DNA from 3 places in the Pseudomonas sp. H3_E07 genome. Region 3 is predicted to be linked to each of the others. Evidence: predicted binding sites of a transcription regulator. Region 3 holds the regulator's gene; each other region holds the start of a gene.
The links. The regulator FliA, encoded in region 3, starts transcription of late flagellar genes. The targets are predictions, from matches to a motif close to CTAAAGTTTNNNNNNNNNNNGCCGNTAA.

Region 1: a site for FliA is predicted at 3,819-3,846, ahead of AB4O08_RS26380 (methyl-accepting chemotaxis protein). Genes of this name have one in related genera too.
Region 2: a site for FliA is predicted at 5,039-5,066, ahead of AB4O08_RS26495 (methyl-accepting chemotaxis protein). Genes of this name have one in related genera too.

What each region holds. Positions count from the first base shown of each region.
Region 1 covers NZ_CP162795.1:5,694,953-5,701,610, forward strand. The annotation lists gene AB4O08_RS26365 (saccharopine dehydrogenase family protein) at 1-452, shown strand, start outside; gene AB4O08_RS26370 (MFS transporter) at 449-1,786, opposite strand; partial or broken gene AB4O08_RS26375 (putative 2OG-Fe(II) oxygenase) at 2,022-2,210, shown strand; gene AB4O08_RS26380 (methyl-accepting chemotaxis protein) at 2,224-3,717, opposite strand; gene AB4O08_RS26385 (TonB-dependent siderophore receptor) at 3,887-6,040, opposite strand; gene AB4O08_RS26390 (Lrp/AsnC family transcriptional regulator) at 6,225-6,658, opposite strand, start outside.
Region 2 covers NZ_CP162795.1:5,721,631-5,728,288, forward strand. The annotation lists gene AB4O08_RS26470 (D-2-hydroxyacid dehydrogenase family protein) at 1-390, opposite strand, end outside; gene AB4O08_RS26475 (alpha/beta fold hydrolase) at 417-1,418, opposite strand; gene AB4O08_RS26480 (YqaA family protein) at 1,463-1,906, opposite strand; gene AB4O08_RS26485 (DUF411 domain-containing protein) at 1,903-2,349, opposite strand; gene AB4O08_RS26490 (SRPBCC family protein) at 2,447-2,905, opposite strand; gene AB4O08_RS26495 (methyl-accepting chemotaxis protein) at 2,987-4,981, opposite strand; gene AB4O08_RS26500 (aldo/keto reductase) at 5,115-6,110, opposite strand; gene AB4O08_RS26505 (LysR family transcriptional regulator) at 6,228-6,658, shown strand, end outside.
Region 3 covers NZ_CP162795.1:4,537,084-4,543,741, forward strand. The annotation lists gene flhA (flagellar biosynthesis protein FlhA) at 1-1,668, shown strand, start outside; gene flhF (flagellar biosynthesis protein FlhF) at 1,681-2,997, shown strand; gene fleN (flagellar synthesis regulator FleN) at 3,104-3,937, shown strand; gene fliA (RNA polymerase sigma factor FliA) at 3,934-4,674, shown strand; gene AB4O08_RS20880 (chemotaxis response regulator CheY) at 4,843-5,217, shown strand; gene AB4O08_RS20885 (protein phosphatase CheZ) at 5,236-6,024, shown strand; gene AB4O08_RS20890 (chemotaxis protein CheA) at 6,036-6,658, shown strand, end outside.

The sequences.
Region 1 (6,658 bases), 1.2 Mb from region 3:
TCGCCGGTCGGTATGGCGCCCATACCTTGCGCTTCAAAGCTGGCGCCGGGCTCAAATTGGGGGGTGTCGCCAACTGGGTGCTGGCTCAGGCACTGAAGCTGGGAGTGGTACGGGATCATGTGGCCTGGGCGGCGCGGTTGCACCGCCTGGGCACCTGGTTCGAGCGATTTGGCGACGGTAAAAGCGCGATGTACATCGATGTGCAGGGCTTGGGGACCGACGGCAGACCTTTGTCATTGACCGTGCAATTGACAGCCTTGAATGACAAAGGCCCGGAGATCCCCAGCTGCGCTGCCGTGGCCCTGGCCATCAAAATCGCTCAAGGTTACGTACCCATGCCTGGCGCGCGACCGTGCGTAGGTGAGATCACCGTGGATGAATACATGGCCGCGATCAACGATCCGGCGAACCTGAGTCTGGCCGTGCGGTTCTCTGACGAGCAGCGCTTTTAACGCGAAAGCACGGGCGCGCTGCTTTTGTCCTCGGGCCCCACGTCGTGCAAGGAAATCCGCGAAGTTTCCGGCAACGCCAACCCACCGGCCAACGCCAGCAACGCCACCGCGATCAAGTAGAACGCCGGTGACAGATTGCTGCCCGTGGTGCTGATCAACCAGGTCGCCATCAACGGCGCGGTGCCGCCGAAGATCGTATAGGCCAGGTTGTAGGTGATCGCCGAGGCGGTGTAGCGCGTACGGGTCGGAAACGTCTCCGACAGCAAGGCTGCCGTGACCACGCCACACAATACCGCCCCCACCGCCAGCAACATCACGCCGACAATGGATGCCGCGAACGAACCGGAGCTGGCCATCAGGAACGACGGATACACCACGACCATCAACAACACACAGGCCGTCATCACGGTGGCGCGCCGCCCGACTCGATCGGAGTACAACCCCGCCAAAGGGCAAATTGCCGCGGCGAAAATCAATGCAATCAGCGACACCAGCAACGCCATCGCCCGACTCAAGCCTCCTGCCACCTGCAGATACGTCGCGAAATACGTGGTGAACATATAGAACGACAGCGCCGTCAGTGACACAAAAGCGCCCAGGCAGCAGATCGCCGCACCATGGTTGCGCAGGGTTTCCTTGAGCGGGGAGTGGGCGACGGTGTGTTCTTCCTTAACGGCCTGGAAGGCGGGCGTCTCGTCCAGCTTCCAGCGCAGGTAAAGCCCCACCAGGCCGAGCGGCGCGGCGATCAGGAACGGCAAGCGCCAGCCCCAACTGCCCATGGCCTCGGCTGACAACGACGCTTCCAGTGCATACGCCACCACCGCGGCGGCGGCGAAAGCGGAAAACGTCGACACCGGCACGAAGCTGCCATACCAGGCGCGCTTGTCACTGGGCGCGTGCTCCATCAGATAGGCACAGGCCCCGGCGTATTCGCCCCCGGCGGAGAACCCTTGGGCGCAGCGAATCAGCGACAAGAGGATCGGCGCCGCTACGCCGATGGCGGCATAGGTCGGCAGCAGGCCTATCAGGGTAGTGGCACCGGCCATCAGCAGGATCGTCATGGCCAGGGTACGCTTGCGGCCGATGCGGTCGCCGAGCATGCCGAAGAAAATCCCGCCCAGTGGCCGGAAGGCAAACGCCACGGCGAACACGGCGAAGGTTTTGAGCAATGCCGCGCTGGCGTCGCCGCTGGGGAAGAACTGCTGGGCGATGGTCGTGGCGAGGAAGCCGTAGACGGCGAAGTCAAACCACTCGACAAAGTTACCGATGCCGGCGGCGATGATGACCTTTCGCAGAGTCTGGGGGCTGACCTGTTCGGTGGAGGGGCTCGTCATGGGGGAAGGCCTCGGGATAGCGATGGGGATGACTGATTATCGGGTCAGGCTGTTGGGCGGCGGGGCCCAAAAGAGTCGTCCGCGTAGTCAGCAGCGACTTGCGGGTATTGGGGGGAGGCAGGAATTGGGCCAGGTGAGGCAAGGAGCCTGTGCGCAACTGTGATTAAGACTTTAACAATGGTTTACATCGCTGAACCTTTGATGCCGGTATGGTTTGTGGCTACTGGCAAACATCATGGTCGCCTCGACCTACAATCCCGCCTTGCGCATGCGGGTCGAGGATTGCCTGACGGCGGGGTTCAGCAGCACCTGTGTCGCCAGTAGCGGGACATTGATTATGTTTCCATCCTGGTTGATGCACTCGGTACGACGCTTTAAGGGAACGCGGCCACGGATCTCGATCGCGTTCAACTTCGGTACATGATGCCCCTTAGGTTTCACTGATGGAAGCGTCTGCCCAACGCATCCAACCGCACCGCAATCGGCGGCAGCTGCTCACTGCTGCGAGCCAGGGTTTCCACATCGTTGGCGGTGCTTTGCGCAATGCTCTGCACCGACTGCAACCGCCCGACAATCTCCAGGTTCGCCTCGGTCTGCTCGCGGGTGGTGGTCACGATTCGCCCGTTCAGGTCGTCGATCTGTGCGATGTCGCTGCCCACCGCGCGGAGCATATCGACGGCGACCTGGCTGTCTTCCACGCAGCGGTCCACGCCTTGGCGGCTGTCGTGCATGGCTTCCACGGCCTGGCGGCTGCCGTGTTGCAGGCTCTCGATGATGGTCTTGATTTCCTGGGTGGACACTGCCGTGCGCTGCGCCAGGTTGCGTACTTCGTCCGCGACCACGGCAAAGCCACGGCCTTGCTCGCCGGCGCGGGCGGCTTCGATGGCTGCGTTGAGGGCGAGCAGGTTGGTCTGGTTGGCGATGCTGCTGATCACATCGAGCACGGTGCCGATCTGCTCGGCCTGTACGGCCAGGCCTTGCACCGTTTCATGGGTGCCGTTGAGGCGTGAGGCCAACTGGGTGATTTCCTGCTGGGCGCGGCCGACACTTTCCTGGCCACGCAAAATCTGTTGGCTGGCCTTGCCAGCGTGATCCACCGCCTGTTCGACATGCACGGCGATGTGGCCCATGGCGTCTTCCATACGCTGCATGGAACCGGTCATCTGGGTGATTTCCGCCAATTGGTGCCGCGCGCCTTTTTCCAGGGTGCCGCTGGCGCTGGCCAGTTCCTGGCCGAGTTGGCCAAGGCCGTGGGAGTCGCGGGCAACGCCGTCTATCAGGTGGGTGATCTGTTGCAAGAAGTGATCGAAACGCTTGGCCAGGGACATGTGCACCTTGCCTTCGCCCTGGGCGGTTTGCGCCGAGATCTGTGTGGTGACGGAGAGCATCTTCTCGAGCATTTCCTGGCTCTCGACCGCTTCGGCCTGGCTGTGCACGGCCAGGTACAGCAGGGCGACGGTCTCCATCACCACGTAGAAGGCATGCACGAACACCATGGTCCAGCCGCCGTGATGCTCCATCACAAACACCGGAACGCCTTGATGTTGCAGGGCATGGAATACCACATGGTGCACGGCGATGGTGGCGGCGGCGACCAGGATCGGCAGCCAGTCGCGATAAAACGTCAGCACCGCCAGCAACGCGAAGATCCCGAAGTGCGATTCGATCACGCCCTGCGCCTGGTTAATGTGCAGCGCCGCCATGACCATCAAACCTGCGCCGAGGGCGCAACGCATCACGCGGCTGCCGCCTATCGCACGGTAGAGCAGTGTGAGCACCACGCTGGTACTGCCGCCAACAATGATGGCTTGCATCAAGGTGTCGTGCCAGAACGCCAGGCCCAGGGAGAACAGGAACATCAGCCAGACCAGCGCCAGCATGATGCGGTCGGCTTTGCGGTAGTGCTCGAAAAAACGCGTGCGAGTGGGCATTCACACTTACTCCATGTGGTCTGGCCGAATCAAAGTGAGGGGCAGGGTGGAGCGAATCAGATATTTTTTTGGTTTTTATTGGAATCAGTGATGCCAACCGTATATCGGCATCAGGAGGCGGGACTTTAGGTGCGGCTACCCGGACGGGTAGCCGCTTATCGGGCGATGGTCAGAAGCTGTATTTGGCCGTGACGCCAAAGCTGCGCGGGTTACCGTAGGTGTCGTTAGGACCCCAGATCGGGCTGTTGCCGATGGCCGAGTAGTAGGTGCGGTCGAAGATGTTGTTCACGTTCAGCTGCAGGTCCAGGTGCTTGTTCACCTGGTAACCGGCCATCACGTCTGCCACGGCATAGCTGCCTTGTTCCAGGCGATAGGTATTGCTGTTGGCGAGTACCACATCGTTGTACATGCGGCTCTGCCAGTAGACATTGCCTCCGAGGCGCAGTTTTTCCAGTGGGCCCTGGAAGCGATAGGAAGTGGTCAGCTTGAACAAACGTTCCGGGGTGTCGGTGTCGAAACGCTGGTTGTTGTTGGACGCGTTAGTGTCCTTGATGTAATGCGCACGGGTGTACGTAAACCCGCCGCCGACTTGCCAGTTTTCGGTGAGTGCGCCTTGCAGTTCTAGGTCGATACCTTGGCTGCGTACCATACCGGACGCCTCATAGCAGGTCATGATCGGGCAGCCCGCTTGGCTCTCGGGCAGGGTAGCGCGGTTTTTCTGGTCGATCTGGAACACGGCGAGGCTGGCGTTGAGTGCGCCGTTGAAGTACTCGCCCTTGATACCGACTTCGTAGTTTTCGCCGACGATAGGCTCAAGCGGCTTGTCCGAAAAGTCCCGGTTTGTCTGCGGCGTGAAGATGTCGGTGTAACTCGCATAAACGGAATATTGGTCGTTCAGGTCGTAGATCACGCCGGCGTAGCGCGTAAGGTTGCGGGTGACTTTGTAGTCGCCGTCGCCCTGGCGGTCATCGTAGTCGTACCAGTCCACGCGGGCACCCAGGATCACCTTGAGCGGGTCGGCCAGGTTCAGGCGGGTGGTCAGGTAAACGCCGTCCTGGGTGGTGATGTTGTGGCCTTTGCCGTTGCGCACGAAGTCCGGTTTTGCCCCATTGAACGGGTAATTGGTGTCGTAGGGGCTGTATTCCTTGGACGTGGCGTCATAGACGCGTTTGCTGGTGCCCACCACCACTTCATGGGTGCGGCCGAAGGCTTCGACCGGGCCACTGAGGAACGTGTCCAGGCCGTACTGTTTGTCGTCCTGGTGCGATTGGTAGGCGGTGCGCGCCAGCGTGGTCTGGTAGCGCGACTGGTAGGTGCCGGTGAACACGCCATCCAACTGTGATGACGAGCCGGCGATGTGGAGCTTCCAGTCATTGGCGAAGCGATGTTCGATATCACCGAATACAGTGTCGATGGTGAGCTTCTTGTTTTCCCAATCGGAGCCGGGGTTGGTGGAGCGGGGCAGGTTCAGGTGATGGCCGTCGGTGCCGATGGGCAAGCCGCCCCAGAAGAAGTTGGTCTGGTCTTCCTGGCGCGAAAAACCCAGGGTGGCAGTGGTGTTTTCGCTGAGGTCGGCTTCACCGATGGCGTAGAACAGGCCGTGGTCGCTTTCTTCTCCTTTGCGAAAGCTGTTGGCGTCGCGGTAGGAACCCACCACGCGGCCGCGCAGGGTGCCGCTGTCATTCAAGGCGCTGGAGGCGTCGAACTCGCCGCGATAATCGTCCCAGCTGCCGGCGGCACCGGTGATCGACACCTGCGGCGTGGCGGTTGGACGCTTGCGCACAAAGTTGATCGCCGCCGACGGGTTGCCGGCGCCGGTGACCAGGCCCGTGGCGCCGCGGATCACTTCCACACGGTCGAACATCGCCAGGTTGGGCTGCACACTGTTGGCGTAGCCGGAATAAGAGCTGGGAATGCCGTCGAACATCATGTTGTCGATGTCGAAGCCACGTGAGCTGTACGTATGTCGACCGGGGCCGCTGGACTGGCTGAGGAACAGGCCTGGCGTGTTCTTGACCACGTCGTTGACGCTGGTCATGGCCTGGTCGTCCATGCGCTGGCGGGTGATCACCGTGACGGCTTGGGGCGTCTCGCGCATGGTCAGCGGGAGTTTGGTGGCGGTCGCCATTGCTCCGGTGGTGTAGGACTGGGTGCCTTCGGTGGTCTGGCCCAACTGTTCACTACTGATCTGGGTGGCGCCCAATTCCAGTGGGGCGGCTTTTTCCGCCTCAGCGGCAAACACCGCAGGTGAACTTGCAAGACAGACGGCCAACGCCATCAGACTGGGTGAAAAACCTTTGCCGCCGTGTTGTTGCACAGACATGAAACTGACTCTCCCCGAATGCCTTCCGTGGCGAATAATAAAAGTGTTGATAATTATTCGCATCAGTGTGACATGTTGATCTTTTGGGAAAAAGGCTTCAGAGAGAATTGGTTAACGAATTTTTCACCTCCGTGTGACGGCAAATCGCCATGCCGTCGCCCTGGAAATGCGGCGTGCGCAGCGCTTATTCACGCAAGGGGATCGCCACTCGACTCGTCGCCTTGACCTCCCTCAGCGCCAGGCTCGATTGAATCGACGCAATCCCCAACTGCCGCCGTAACACGCTCTCGACAAACTCGCTGTAGCTGTCCAGATCTTCCGCCAGCACCTGCAACAGATAATCCGCATCACCGGTGATCTTGTGGCAGGACAACACTTGCGGCAGTTCCTTCACCACGGCTTCAAACGCATCCGGCGCATGATCGGTATGGATCGCAAAACGCACATGCACGAACGCCATGATGTCCAGCCCGAGCATCTTGCGGTCGAGGTTGGCCTGGTAGTCTTTGATCACGCCTTCTTCTTCCAGGCGTTTGCGTCGCCGCCAGCAGGGCGTGAGGCTCAGGGATAGACGCTCACTCAACTGGGCGTTGGAAATACTCGCGTCTTGCTGGAGCA
Region 2 (6,658 bases), 1.2 Mb from region 3:
CAAGGCGTTGGCCTCGGCCAGCAGGTTGCGCGTAGAGGCCATGATCAGCGCCCAGGTCAACTCCGGTGCTGCGTGTTTATAGCTGTCGGTGCCGCATACCGTGATGCCCAGCGCCCTGGCAGCCGGTAGGTCAATGGCTGCGTTGCGCATGCCGCCGGTCACCAGCAGCTTGAGCTTCGACAAACCTTGCAGCAGGGCCTTGTCGAAGGTCGAGCGTTCGCGCATCACGCAAATCACCTCGAAACCCTTCAAACGCTCGATCATGGTGGCGGTGTCCGTCGGGTAGTCGTGCAGGAAATGCACCTGGCCCACGGCCTCTAGCACCGACCAATTCACCACGTCACTGGCCACATGCTGCCAATCATCAATGACTGCGATCTGTACCGACATTCACGAGTGCCTCGTTAAAGGTTGGATTAAAGCGCGTTCAAGCCCTGCAACAGCGCCGTGTGAAACCGGGCCGGTTCCTCCATCTGCGGTGCATGCCCCAGGCCCGGGAATTCCACCAGGGTTGCATGAGGAATCAATTGGGCCACTTGTTTGCCCAGCACGGCATAGTCACCAAGCTTGGCCTTGACCGCCGGCGGCGCGACGTCTTTGCCAATGGCAGTGTTGTCCGACGTGCCGATCAGCAGCAGCGTGGGCATCTGCAGGTTCTTGAACTCGTAGTACACCGGCTGGGTGAAGATCATGTCGTAAATCAACGCTGAGTTCCATGCGACCCGCGTATGCCCCGGACCGTTGCTCAGACCGGCGTACATGTCCACCCAACGCTCGTACTCGGGCTTCCAGCGCCCGACGTAGTAGGTGTTGAGCTGGTAGTTTCGAATGCCGTCGGCATTGACTTTCAGCTCACGCGCATACCATTGGTCGACGGTGAGGGAGGGCACCCCCAGCGCCTTCCAGTCTTCCAGGCCGATGGGGTTTACCAGGCCAAGCTGCTCGGTCTGCTCGGGAAACATCAGCGCGTAACGCGTGGCGAGCATCCCACCGGTTGAATGGCCGATGACGGTGGCCTTTTGAATGCCGAGCTTTTCCAGCAGTTGATGGGTGTTGGTCGCCAACTGTTGGAAGCTGTATTGATAATGGTCGGGCTTGCTGGAACTGCAGAAGCCGATCTGGTCCGGCGCGATCACCCTGTAACCGGCGTCGCTGAGGGCCTTGATCGAGCTTTCCCAGGTGGCGCCGCAGAAGTTCTTGCCATGCATCAGCACCACGCTGCGGCCGTTGGCCTGCCCTTTGGCGGGCACATCCATATAACCCATCTGCAGTGACGTGCCTTGGGATTGAAATTCGAAATGCTGAAGCGGGTAGGGGTATTCAAAGCCTTGCAGCTCGGGACCGTACGTAGCGGCGAATGCCGGGGCGGCGGTGGCGGCGAGCAGGCTGGCGATGCAAAAAGCGCGGGTCAGGGGCATTGGCAGGGCTCCGAGAAGGGTGCTCGGATGCTGTTGCGAGACGATTAAGTGGGGATTAACACCCATTGCAACGCCACGGCAGCCAGCACGCCATAACGCACGCTTTTGGCCAGGGTCACCAGCAATAGGAATCGCCATAACGGCTCGCGCATCACCCCGGCCACCAGGGTCAGCGGGTCGCCAATGATCGGCACCCAACTGAGCAACAGCGTCCAATGCCCCCAGCGCTCGTAATGATTGCGAGCCTTGTCCAACTGCTTGTCGCTGACGGGAAACCAGCGTCGTGTCTTGAAGTGCTCAACCCAGCGCCCCAGCCACCAGTTCACCACCGAGCCCAGCACATTGCCCAGCGTGGCAATGCCCAGCAACAGCCACAGGCTGTAATGCCCGCTGAGCAGCAAGCCCACCAGCACGGCTTCCGATTGCAGTGGCAGCAGTGTCGCGGCGCCAAAGGCGGCGAAGAATAACCCCAGATAGCCCGCGATCATTGCGCCGGGTATTCAGCCACCACCACGTCTTTGCCCTCGCGGGTCAGGCCGATGACTTGATAGGCCTCGCTGCGGCCTTCGACTTCCATGCCGGGTGAGCCCATGGGCATGCCCGGCGCGGCGACGCCCAGCAGGTCGTCACGTTTGCGCAAGGCCAGCACCTGTTCGGCAGGCACATGGCCTTCGACGAACTTGCCGTCGATCACGGCCGTGTGGCACGAACCCAGGCGCGGCGCCACGCCCAGGCGTTGCTTGACGGCGCTCATGTCGGCTTCGACGTGGTCATTGACCTTAAAGCCATTGCTTTGCAGGTGGCTGATCCATTTTTTGCAGCAACCGCAGTTGGCGTCGCGGTGCACGTCGATGGGGATCAGCTCGGCAGCTTGGGCCAGGGTAGTGGTGAAGAGGGCTGACAGCAGGGCCAGGCGCAATGTGGTTTTCATAGAAACTCGCGTGTAGGAGATGGCCGTTGGGATGGCGGCGATCATGACGCTGTCATCGCAGGCAAGCCAGCGCCTGGCCGGTGGGAATGTTTCCAAATTATACGAAGGGTGGGTTTTCCAACCGGTGTTTGAGCTGATCGAGGGCGACGGCCGACAACTCGATCATGCGCTCATGCAAGGTGGCCAATTGCAGCTCGGTCTCGTAGGTCAGCACCCGCTTGAACAGCGTGCCGCCCTGATGGGGCAGCAGGAAGTAGTGGATGGAACCATCAACGGCCAGGGAGGTGAACACCGTCTTGAATTCGCCAGGGCGCCGGGCGATCTGCACGCGGTAACTCATGGGGACGCGGACCCCCAACAAGTCGATGAATTCGGTGAAGCGCGCACCGGCAGGCAGTGAGCCGGTGGTGCCGGTATCGGCACTCAGGGACGTGGGATGCCATTCGTGCCAGCGATCCGGTTGGGTCACATAGTCATAGACAGCATCGATGGGGGCCTTGATAAAGCGTTCCTGACTGATCCGCTCCAAACGGACCGCCTGCTCGGCAGCTCGCATGGCACACCTCCTGTGTTGCGACTAGGAGCTGTCAGAATAGTCCCACTCCCGCACATTGCACGGGAGTGTTTCAGCCGTTTATCAGCACACTTTGAATCGACCCATCAGCGCGATTACCCGACCATTCGCATCCAACAGGCTTTGCGTGTTGGTTTCGGTGGCATGGCCGCTCTGCACCAGCTCTTCGACCATTTGTCGGATCTGCACCATGCTTCGGTTGATCTCCTCGGTTACCGCGCTTTGCTGCTCGGCCGCCGTGGCGATCTGGGTGCTGAGGTTGTTGATGTGGCTGACAGAGCCGGCCATTTCATCCAGGCCGGTGTTCACCCGCGCCGTGGCATCCGCCGCCGACTGGCAGCTGGCCTGGGTGTTTTCCATGGCCGCTACCGAGGAGCTGACGCCGGCAGTCAGGCGCGTGAGCATTTCGTTGATCTGCGAGGTGCTGGCCTGAGTGCGTGCGGCGAGCGCGCGGACCTCGTCGGCCACTACTGCAAATCCACGACCCTGCTCGCCTGCGCGCGCAGCCTCGATGGCGGCGTTAAGGGCGAGCAGGTTGGTCTGGCCGGCGATCGCACCGATTACGCCAAGGGTTTCGGTAATGCGCGCCGCGTCCTGGCGCATGTTTTCCACGCTGTGGGTGGCGCTGGACACTTCGCCAATCAAGGCGCTGACGCTGTTGGACGCTTCACCCACGACGACGCGGGAACGGTCGGCATGCTCATTGGCACGCTGGGTGAACGCGGCGGTTTCGGCGGCGTTTTGCGCGACGGTGTCAGCAGTGGAGCTCATCTCGGTGATGGCCGTGACCGTCTGGTCGGTCTCCGAGGCATGCCGCACCAGGATCTGGTTGGTGTGCGCCGAGGTCCGCTGCAGTTGTTCAAGGCTCGACGACATGGCGCCGGTTGCTTGGGTGACTTCGCCAATCATGTTCTGCAGGTAGACGATAAAGCGGTTTACCGAGTGGCCGATGGCACCCAGTTCGTCTTCAGCGCGAATGGTGATGCGTCGCGTAAGGTCGGCATCGCCGGTGGACAGTGCGTCGATATTGGTTTTCAGCGACTTCATGCGCTGCACCAGTTGACGGATCGCATACACGGCGAGCAGCACCAGCAACAGCACCATGGGGATTTGCAACAGGGCCAGGGTGCCGAGAACGTCATCGCGCTGGGCGGTAATCAACGCGGTAGGCAGGGCGGTGGCAAGGAACCACGGTGTGCCTGCGATCGGGCGCATATAAAAGGTGCTGGCCACGCCCTGGTTGTCGAACTCGCTGCGTTGCAGCGCCTGGTCGCGTTGGGCCAGGGCTTTGCTGACCTGGGCGGCGAACGCGGAGGTGCCGGTGAGTTCGCTGATGTTCTTGAGCACCACCGGGCTGCTGATACGCGTGCTGTTGCTGATGATCTTGCCGTCGCCTTCGACGATCAGCATTTGCCCGCCGATGTCTTTCTCTTTGCTGGCCACCAGGTCATTGAAAAAGCCCAGGGTCACGTCGATGGTGGCGACGCCATAGGGCACGCCGTCGCGCTGGATGGCCATGGCGCAGTTGGTGCGCGGCTCCTGGCTGGCGTCGTCCTTGTAGGCGGCGGCCCAGGCGCACTGGCCGCGTGGCGAGGCCAGGCCGCCTTTGTACCAGCTCTGGTCGTAGTAGTTGGGGGCGGGGTCGCTGTTCCAGAAGGTATTCACCGCCAATTTGCCCGAGGCGTCGCGGTGCCAGAAGGTGCTGTGTTTGTTGCGCCCCGGTGTGCGCTGGTTAGGCAGCGGCCAGATCCCGCCACCGAAGACTTTCAGCTCGCCATACTGGTCGACCAGGCCAGGCAGGACCTTGTCGATGGCATCGCTGTCGAGCAACGGGACGGTCTGGGTAATGCTGCGTTGCTGGGACTGAACCTTGTTCAGCTCGCCCTGGATCTGTTCAGCCACCTCGGCGATGCGGTTGAGCACCACCTGCTCTTCGGTGTGACGCAGCGTGGGGGCGACCAACTGGCCGATGCCCACGACGGTCAACACAAATAACACCAGGACGAACAGCACCAGGAACAGGGTATAGCGGGCTTGGATGGAGCGCAGTGGGGGCATGGGGTCGTCCTTACGAAGCGTTTATTATCGACGCGGCTTTGTTAGAGCTTCGTAGGGCTATCGGCCTGGGTGGAAAGAGCTTGAGGTACGATCGTGCAAGAAAAGCGAGCGCCTGTTGAGGGCGCTCCTTCGTTCAGATATCCAGCATGGCCATCACCGCTTCCGGGTAGCGCAGGCCGGCGGTCGCTTCAACGGGGAAGATCGCCTCCAGCGTTGCCAATTCGGCCGGGCTGAGGCTGATCGCGAGGGCTGCCACATTCTCTTCCAGATACTTACGCTGCTTGGTGCCGGGAATCGGAATGATGAAGTCACCCTGGGCCAATACCCAGGCCAGCGCGAGTTGCCCGGCGCTCACACCTTTGTCGGCTGCCAAGGCCTGTACCTGCTTCACCAACTGCAGGTTTCTGCCGAAGTTTTCGCCCTGGAAGCGCGGGCTGAAGCGACGGTAGTCATCGGCGCCGAAGTCGTCCGGGCTTTGCAGTGCGCCGGTCAGAAAACCACGGCCCAGCGGGCTGTAGGGCACAAACGCAATGCCTAAGCGTTGGCAGGCGGCGAGGCAGCCGTTGTGTTCCTGGTCGCGGCTCCACAGCGAATACTCGCTTTGCAGGGCGCTGATCGGGTGCACCTTGTGGGCGCGCTCCAGGGTGGCGGCCGAGGCTTCGCTCAAGCCCAGGTAGCGCACTTTGCCCTGTTGCACCAGCTCGGCCATGGCACCAACGGTTTCTTCGATAGCAACCTGTGGGTCGATACGGTGTTGGTAGTACAAATCCAGCGTCTCCACACCGAGCCGCTGCAGGGTGCCGTTGATGGCTTCGCGGATGTACTCCGGCCGGCCATCCACGCCACGCGCTGCCGGGTGTGCCGGGTCGCGCACGATGCCGAACTTGCTGGCCAGGAACACTTGGTCACGCTTGCCGGCGATGGCTTTGCCGATTAATTGTTCATTGGTGTGAGGGCCGTACATATCGGCGGTATCGAGAAAGCTGACGCCCAGTTCCAAGGCGCGGTGCAGCGTTGCAGTGGCTTCCCGCGTGTCGCTGCCGGGGGTATAGAAATCGCTCATGCCCATGCAGCCGAGGCCGATGGCGGAGACGAGGGGACCGTTGTTACCGAGTTGGCGAGTGTGCATGGGGGAACTCCTTGTTGAGAAGGCCTGCATTGTCACGCTGGACAAAATCGGGATAAACCGGCTAAAAGCGCTAACACTGTTCGTAATTTCTAAATAATCAGCTCAAGGAGCCGGCGTTTGGACCGTTTCAACGCGATGCGCGTGTTCACCCGGATCGTCGAACTGCGTGGCTTTGCCAAGGCTGCCGACAGCCTGCAACTGCCCCGCGCCTCGGTGACGGTGCTGATCAAGCAATTGGAGGCGCACCTTGGCGTACAGCTGTTGCAACGCACCACGCGGCAGGTCAGCCCTACACTGGATGGGGCCGCGTATTACCAGCGCTGCGTGCAATTGCTGTCGGACCTTGAGGAAACTGAAGCGGTGTTTTCCACCAGCCGCCAGAGTCCACGTGGGACTTTGAGCGTGGATATGCCCTCGGGCATCGGCCGTTTGATCGTGATCCCGGCATTGCCGGACTTCACCGCGCGGTATCCGCAGATCGAGTTGGAGATTGGCCTCAATGACCGCCCCGTGGACCTGATCCGCGAGGGTGTGGACTGCGTGCTGCG
Region 3 (6,658 bases):
TTTACCCTCGATGCGATGCCCGGCAAGCAGATGGCGATCGACGCTGACCTCAACGCCGGACTGATCGACCAGAACCAAGCCAAGTCGCGCCGCCTGGAAGTGGCCCAGGAAGCCGAGTTCTACGGTTCCATGGACGGTGCCAGCAAGTTCGTGCGCGGTGATGCCATCGCCGGCCTGCTGATTCTGTTCATCAACCTCATCGGCGGTATGGCCGTGGGTATCTTCCAGCACGGCATGACCTTCGGCGATGCGGGCAAGGTGTACGCCCTGCTGACCATCGGTGACGGTTTAGTGGCGCAATTGCCATCACTGTTGTTATCTACAGCTGCGGCGATCATGGTGACTCGTGCTTCGGGCTCCGAAGACATGGGCAAGCAGATCAGCCGGCAGATGTTTGCCTCGCCCAAGGCCTTGGCCGTGGCGGCGGGCATCATGGCGATCATGGGTATTGTACCGGGCATGCCCCACGTGTCGTTCCTGAGCATGGCAGCCATGGCGGCTGGCGGTGCTTACCTGTTCTGGAAAAAGCAGAATGCGGTCAAGGTCCAGGCCCAGCAAGAGATCGCGCGCCAACAGGAACTGCTGCCTTCCCCGGCCCGCGCTCAGGAAACCAAGGAGCTGGGCTGGGATGACGTGACCCCGATCGACATGATCGGCCTGGAAGTCGGCTACCGCCTGATCCCGCTGGTGGACCGCAACCAGGGCGGCCAATTGCTCGCGCGGATCAAGGGCGTGCGCAAGAAGCTGTCCCAGGACCTGGGCTTTTTGATGCCCACCGTGCACATCCGCGACAACCTCGACCTGGCTCCGAGTGCCTATCGCCTGACCCTCATGGGCGTGATCTTGGCCGAAGCCGAGATCTACCCAGACCGCGAACTGGCGATCAACCCAGGGCAGGTGTTCGGCAGCCTCAACGGTATTACCGCCAAAGATCCGGCTTTTGGCCTGGACGCGGTGTGGATCGAAATCAGCCAGCGCAGCCAGGCACAATCCCTCGGCTACACCGTGGTGGACGCCAGCACCGTGGTCGCCACCCACCTCAACCAGATCCTGTACAAGCACTCCCATGAGCTGATTGGCCATGAGGAAGTCCAGCAATTGATGGGTTTGCTGGCCAAAGCGTCGCCGAAACTGGCCGAAGAGCTGGTGCCGGGTGTGCTGTCGCTGTCGCAGTTGCTCAAGGTGTTGCAGGCATTGCTGGCCGAACAGGTGCCGGTACGGGACATCCGCAGCATTGCCGAGGCCATCGCCAACAATGCCGCCAAGAGTCAAGATACTGCCGCCCTGGTGGCCGCGGTGCGCGTCGGATTGTCGCGTGCAATCGTCCAAAGCATTGTAGGGCTTGACTCCGAGCTGCCTGTGATCACCTTGGAACCAAGGTTGGAACAAATATTGCTCAATAGTATTCAGAAGGCAGGACAAGGCCAGGAAGAGGGCGTTCTGCTGGAGCCAAGCATGGCTGAGAAGCTGCAGCGTTCGTTGATCGACGCCGCACAGCGCCAGGAAATGCAGGGCCAACCGGTGATTCTGCTGGTGGCAGGCCCCGTCCGGGCGATGTTGTCGCGGTTTGGACGCCTGGCAGTACCGAATTTGCACGTTTTGGCTTATCAGGAAATTCCTGACAACAAGCAAGTGACTATCGTCGCGACAGTAGGCCCCAATGGCTGAGGGTAGTGGGTTATGCAAGTGAAGCGTTTTTTCGCCGCCGATATGCGTCAGGCCATGAAACTGGTTCGTGATGAGCTGGGCGCTGACGCCGCGATTATCGGAAACCGTCGTATTGCCGGCGGTGTCGAGCTGACGGCTGCCCTGGATTACACCCCCCAGGCCCTGGCGCCGCGTGTGCCGAACATGGAGCTCGAAGACGAGCTGCGCAAGACTGCTTCACGCATTGTCTCGGCCCAGGCGGAACTGAGCATGCGCGGCGACAGCGATGCCACCACTAATCGCCAGTTGTTCGCCGGCCTGCCGCTGACCGCTTCCGAGCCGCTGGTCGAGCCGACCTTCAAAGAACCGCCACGTCCTGCTGCGCCTGCTCCGGCGCCTGCGGTTGACCAGCGGGTGTTCGACTCGATGCGCTTTGAACTCAATGGCCTGCGTGAGCTGCTGGAAGTGCAGCTTGGCTCGTTGGCCTGGAACCAGCTGCAAGGCAGCAAGCCGCAACAGGCCAACCTGTGGCGGCGCCTGCAACGTATCGGCTTGTCCGGCCCGTTGTCCCGCGACCTGCTGGCCTTGACCACCGAAATCGAAGAGCCTCGCCAGGCTTGGCGCATGTTGCTGGCCCACCTGGCACGGATGATCGTTACCCCGGAAATCGAACCATTGGAAGAGGGCGGTGTGATCGCCATGGTCGGCCCTGCCGGCATGGGCAAGACCACCACCCTGGCCAAGCTGGCGGCCCGTTACGTACTCAAATACGGCGCACAGAATATCGCGCTGGTGAGCATGGACAGCTACCGTATTGGTGCCCAGGAGCAGCTCAAGACGCTGGGCCGTATTCTCAATGTATCGGTGACTCACGTCGACCCGGGCCAGTCCCTGGCCAACGCCCTCGACCCGCTGCTGCGCAAACGCGTGGTATTGATCGATACCGCCGGCCTGCAAGCCAGCGACCCGGCATTGCGCATGCAGCTTGAAAGCCTGGCCGGACGTGGCATCAAATCGAAAAACTACCTGGTGCTTGCAACCACCAGCCAGAAACAGGTTCTTACCGCTGCGTATCACAGCTACAAACGCTGCGGCCTGGCCGGTTGCATCCTCACCAAGCTCGACGAAACCGCGAGCCTGGGCGAGGTGTTGAGCCTGGCCATCAGTCATGAATTGCCGGTCGCTTACCTGACCGACGGGCCGCGGATCCCGGATGATCTGCATCTGCCGCGCCGTCATCAGTTGGTCAGCCGTGCAGTCAGCGTGCAAATGCAAGAAGAGCCTAGCGAGGAAGCGATGGCTGATATGTTCGCCGACCTTTATCACAACCCGGCAAAACGGGTCGGTTGAGGGCAGGATGAACACCGTGAAATGTATCTACATCGATGGTCTGCAAGCGATTCACGCGGCCAAGCCATGTAGCCTGCGTCTAAGCAAGACAAGGTAAAGAAATAAAATGGGCAGCATGCATCCCGTACAGGTGATCGCGGTGACCGGCGGCAAAGGTGGCGTCGGGAAAACTAACGTGTCAGTGAATTTGTCCCTGGCCCTGGCAGAGCTTGGCCGTCGCGTCATGCTGTTGGATGCTGACCTGGGCCTGGCGAACGTCGACGTTCTGCTGGGGCTGACGCCCAAACATACCCTTGCCGATGTGATCGAGGGCCGCTGCGAGCTGCGCGATGTGCTGCTGCAGGGCCCCGGTGGCATCCGCATCGTGCCGGCTGCCTCGGGCACCCAGAGCATGGTGCACCTGAGCCCGGCGCAGCATGCCGGCCTCATCCAGGCGTTCAGTGATATCGGCGATAACCTCGACGTGCTGGTGATTGACACCGCCGCCGGGATCGGCGAGTCCGTGGTCAGCTTCGTGCGCGCCGCGCAGGAAGTGTTGCTGGTGGTCTGCGACGAACCCACCTCGATCACCGACGCCTACGCCCTGATCAAACTGCTTAACCGTGACTACGGCATGAACCGCTTCCGCGTCTTGGCCAACATGGCCCAGAGCCCGCAGGAAGGGCGCAACCTGTTCGCCAAGTTGACCAAGGTCACGGATCGTTTCCTCGATGTCGCCTTACAATACGTCGGCGCAGTGCCCTACGACGAGTGTGTGCGCAAGGCTGTGCAAAAGCAGCGTGCAGTCTACGAAGCGTTCCCTCGTTCCAAGTGCGCATTGGCGTTCAAGGCTATTGCCCAGAAGGTCGATACCTGGCCGTTGCCCGCCAACCCACGGGGGCATCTGGAGTTTTTCGTCGAGCGATTGGTGCATCAGACGAGCGCAGGACCCGTGCTATGACAGCGACTGGCTACAACGCTTACAAGAGGTCTGCCCGTGACAGTCAGGGCGAGTTGATCGAGCGCTACGCGCCCTTGGTCAAGCGCATTGCCTACCACCTGCTGGCACGCCTGCCGGCCAGCGTCCAGGTCGAAGACCTGATCCAGGCGGGCATGATCGGCCTGCTCGAAGTGTCGACCAAATATGACGCGAGCAAGGGCGCGAGTTTCGAGACGTATGCGGGGATCCGTATCCGTGGTGCGATGCTTGATGAGGTGCGTAAAGGTGACTGGGCGCCGCGTTCGGTGCATCGCAATACGCGCATGGTCAGTGACGCAATTCGCGCAATTGAAGCAAAAACCGGTCGCGACGCTAAAGATCACGAAGTTGCGGCCGAACTCCAATTGAGTCTCGACGATTACTACGGGATTTTGAACGATACCTTGGGCAGCCGCCTGTTCAGTTTCGACGACCTGTTGCAGGACGGCGAACACGAAGGGCTGCACGAGGACGGCGCGAGCGCTCATATGGAGCCATCGCGTGACCTGGAAGATGAGCGTTTCCAGGGGGCGTTGGCGGACGCGATTGCCAATTTGCCGGAGCGTGAGCGACTGGTGTTGGCGTTGTACTACGACGAAGAGCTGAACCTCAAGGAAATCGGTGAGGTCCTGGGGGTCAGCGAGTCGCGGGTCAGCCAGTTGCACAGCCAGTGCGCAGCCCGCTTGCGGGGGCGTTTGGGAGAGTGGCGAGCGCGCTGACAGGCAGTGTGGGGACACTGCAGACGAGACCGTGAGGGCGACCAGCCTTCGCGGGTTCGACCCGTGGTGCCCTCGGCAGTCCTTTTTGTGTAATGCCTGTTGATTGAAATGGCGCGTCCAGGTGCTGGGCGCGTTTAAGACTGCTTGGAGGTCGAATTGGACAAGAACATGAAAATCCTCATCGTTGATGACTTCTCAACGATGCGGCGGATCATAAAAAACCTGTTGCGTGACCTTGGGTTCACTAACACGGTCGAGGCGGATGACGGCATTACGGCCATTCCGATCCTCAACAGCGGGAGCATCGACTTTCTGGTAACGGACTGGAACATGCCGGGCATGACCGGTATCGACTTGCTGCGCCACGTACGTGCTGACGAAAAGCTGCGCGGCCTGCCTGTGCTGATGGTGACCGCCGAAGCCAAGCGTGAGCAGATCATCGAAGCCGCCCAAGCTGGGGTAAACGGTTACGTGGTCAAGCCATTCACTGCATTGGCCTTGAAAGAGAAGATTGAAAAAATCTTCGACCGCATCGGTCATTGATGCTGCCACGGGGGAGCTATGGAGCATAAAGAATCATCGCAGGCCGACTTCGAGTCGACCCTGAAAAAGCATGCTCACCAGTTGGTCGAAAGCCTTGAAAAAGGTCAGTTCGGCGACGCGGTGCAGTTGATCCATGAGCTCAACCAGACCCGTGATCGCGGCCTGTACCAGGAAGTGGGCAAGCTCACACGCGAGCTGCACAGTGCGATCGTCAATTTCCAGATTGACCCACACATGCCCCAGGCTGAGGAAATCTCGCAGATCACTGATGCCACCGAACGCCTGTCCTATGTGGTCAGGCTGACTGAGGCAGCGGCCAACCGCACCATGGACCTGGTGGAAAACGCCACGCCTCTGGTCAACGGTATGGCCAACGAAGCCCAGGCCCTGAGCAACGACTGGGGCCGTTTCATGCGCCGCGAAGTCGGCGCTGAAGAGTTTCGTGAGTTGGCGCGTCGGGTCGAAGGGTTCTTGTCACGCAGCGAGCAGGAAAACCGCACGGTTTCCAGCAACCTCAACGACATTCTGCTCGCCCAGGATTACCAGGACCTCACCGGTCAGGTGATCAAGCGTGTGACCCAGTTGGTCACCGAAGTGGAAAGCAACTTGCTCAAATTGGTGCTTATGGCAGGCCAGGTTGACCGTTTTGCCGGCATTGAACATGACCGCGAAGCGATCCTCTCGGAAAAAGATCCAAAAAAACATCTCGCCAAGGGTGAAGGTCCGCAGATTCATGCCGATAAACGTGAAGACGTTGTATCGGGTCAAGATGATGTTGATGACCTGTTATCCAGTTTAGGCTTCTAAGGAGCACCCACATGAGCTTCGGCGCCGATGAAGAAATCCTTCAGGATTTCCTTGTAGAGGCCGGCGAAATTTTAGAGCAGTTGTCCGAGCAACTGGTCGAGCTGGAAAGCCGACCGGATGATGCGAACCTGCTCAATGCAATTTTTCGCGGTTTTCACACTGTAAAAGGGGGCGCCGGCTTCCTCCAGCTCCATGAGCTGGTGGAATGCTGCCACATTGCCGAGAACGTGTTCGACATCCTGCGCAAGGGTGAGCGTCACGTTGATTCGGAATTGATGGACGTGATTCTCGAAGCACTGGATGCGGTCAACGGCATGTTCAGCGAAGTCCGCGAACGTGCCCCGATCACCGCGGCCACTCCGGAACTGTTGGCTGCGCTGGCACGTTATGCGGAGCCCGCCGACCTGTCGGCTGCGCCGGTAGCAGAAGCAGCACCCGAGCCAGTGGCTGAGGCCGAGCCGGATGTGACCGACAGCGAATTCGAGCAGTTGCTTAACTCCCTCAGTGCCGTGAAGGCCGAGGCAGAAGCACCGGCTGCGGCTGTTGCCGCGCCAACCAGCGAAGACATCACTGACGCTGAGTTCGAATCCCTGCTTGACCAGTTGCATGGCAAAGGCCAGTTCGCGGCCGACGC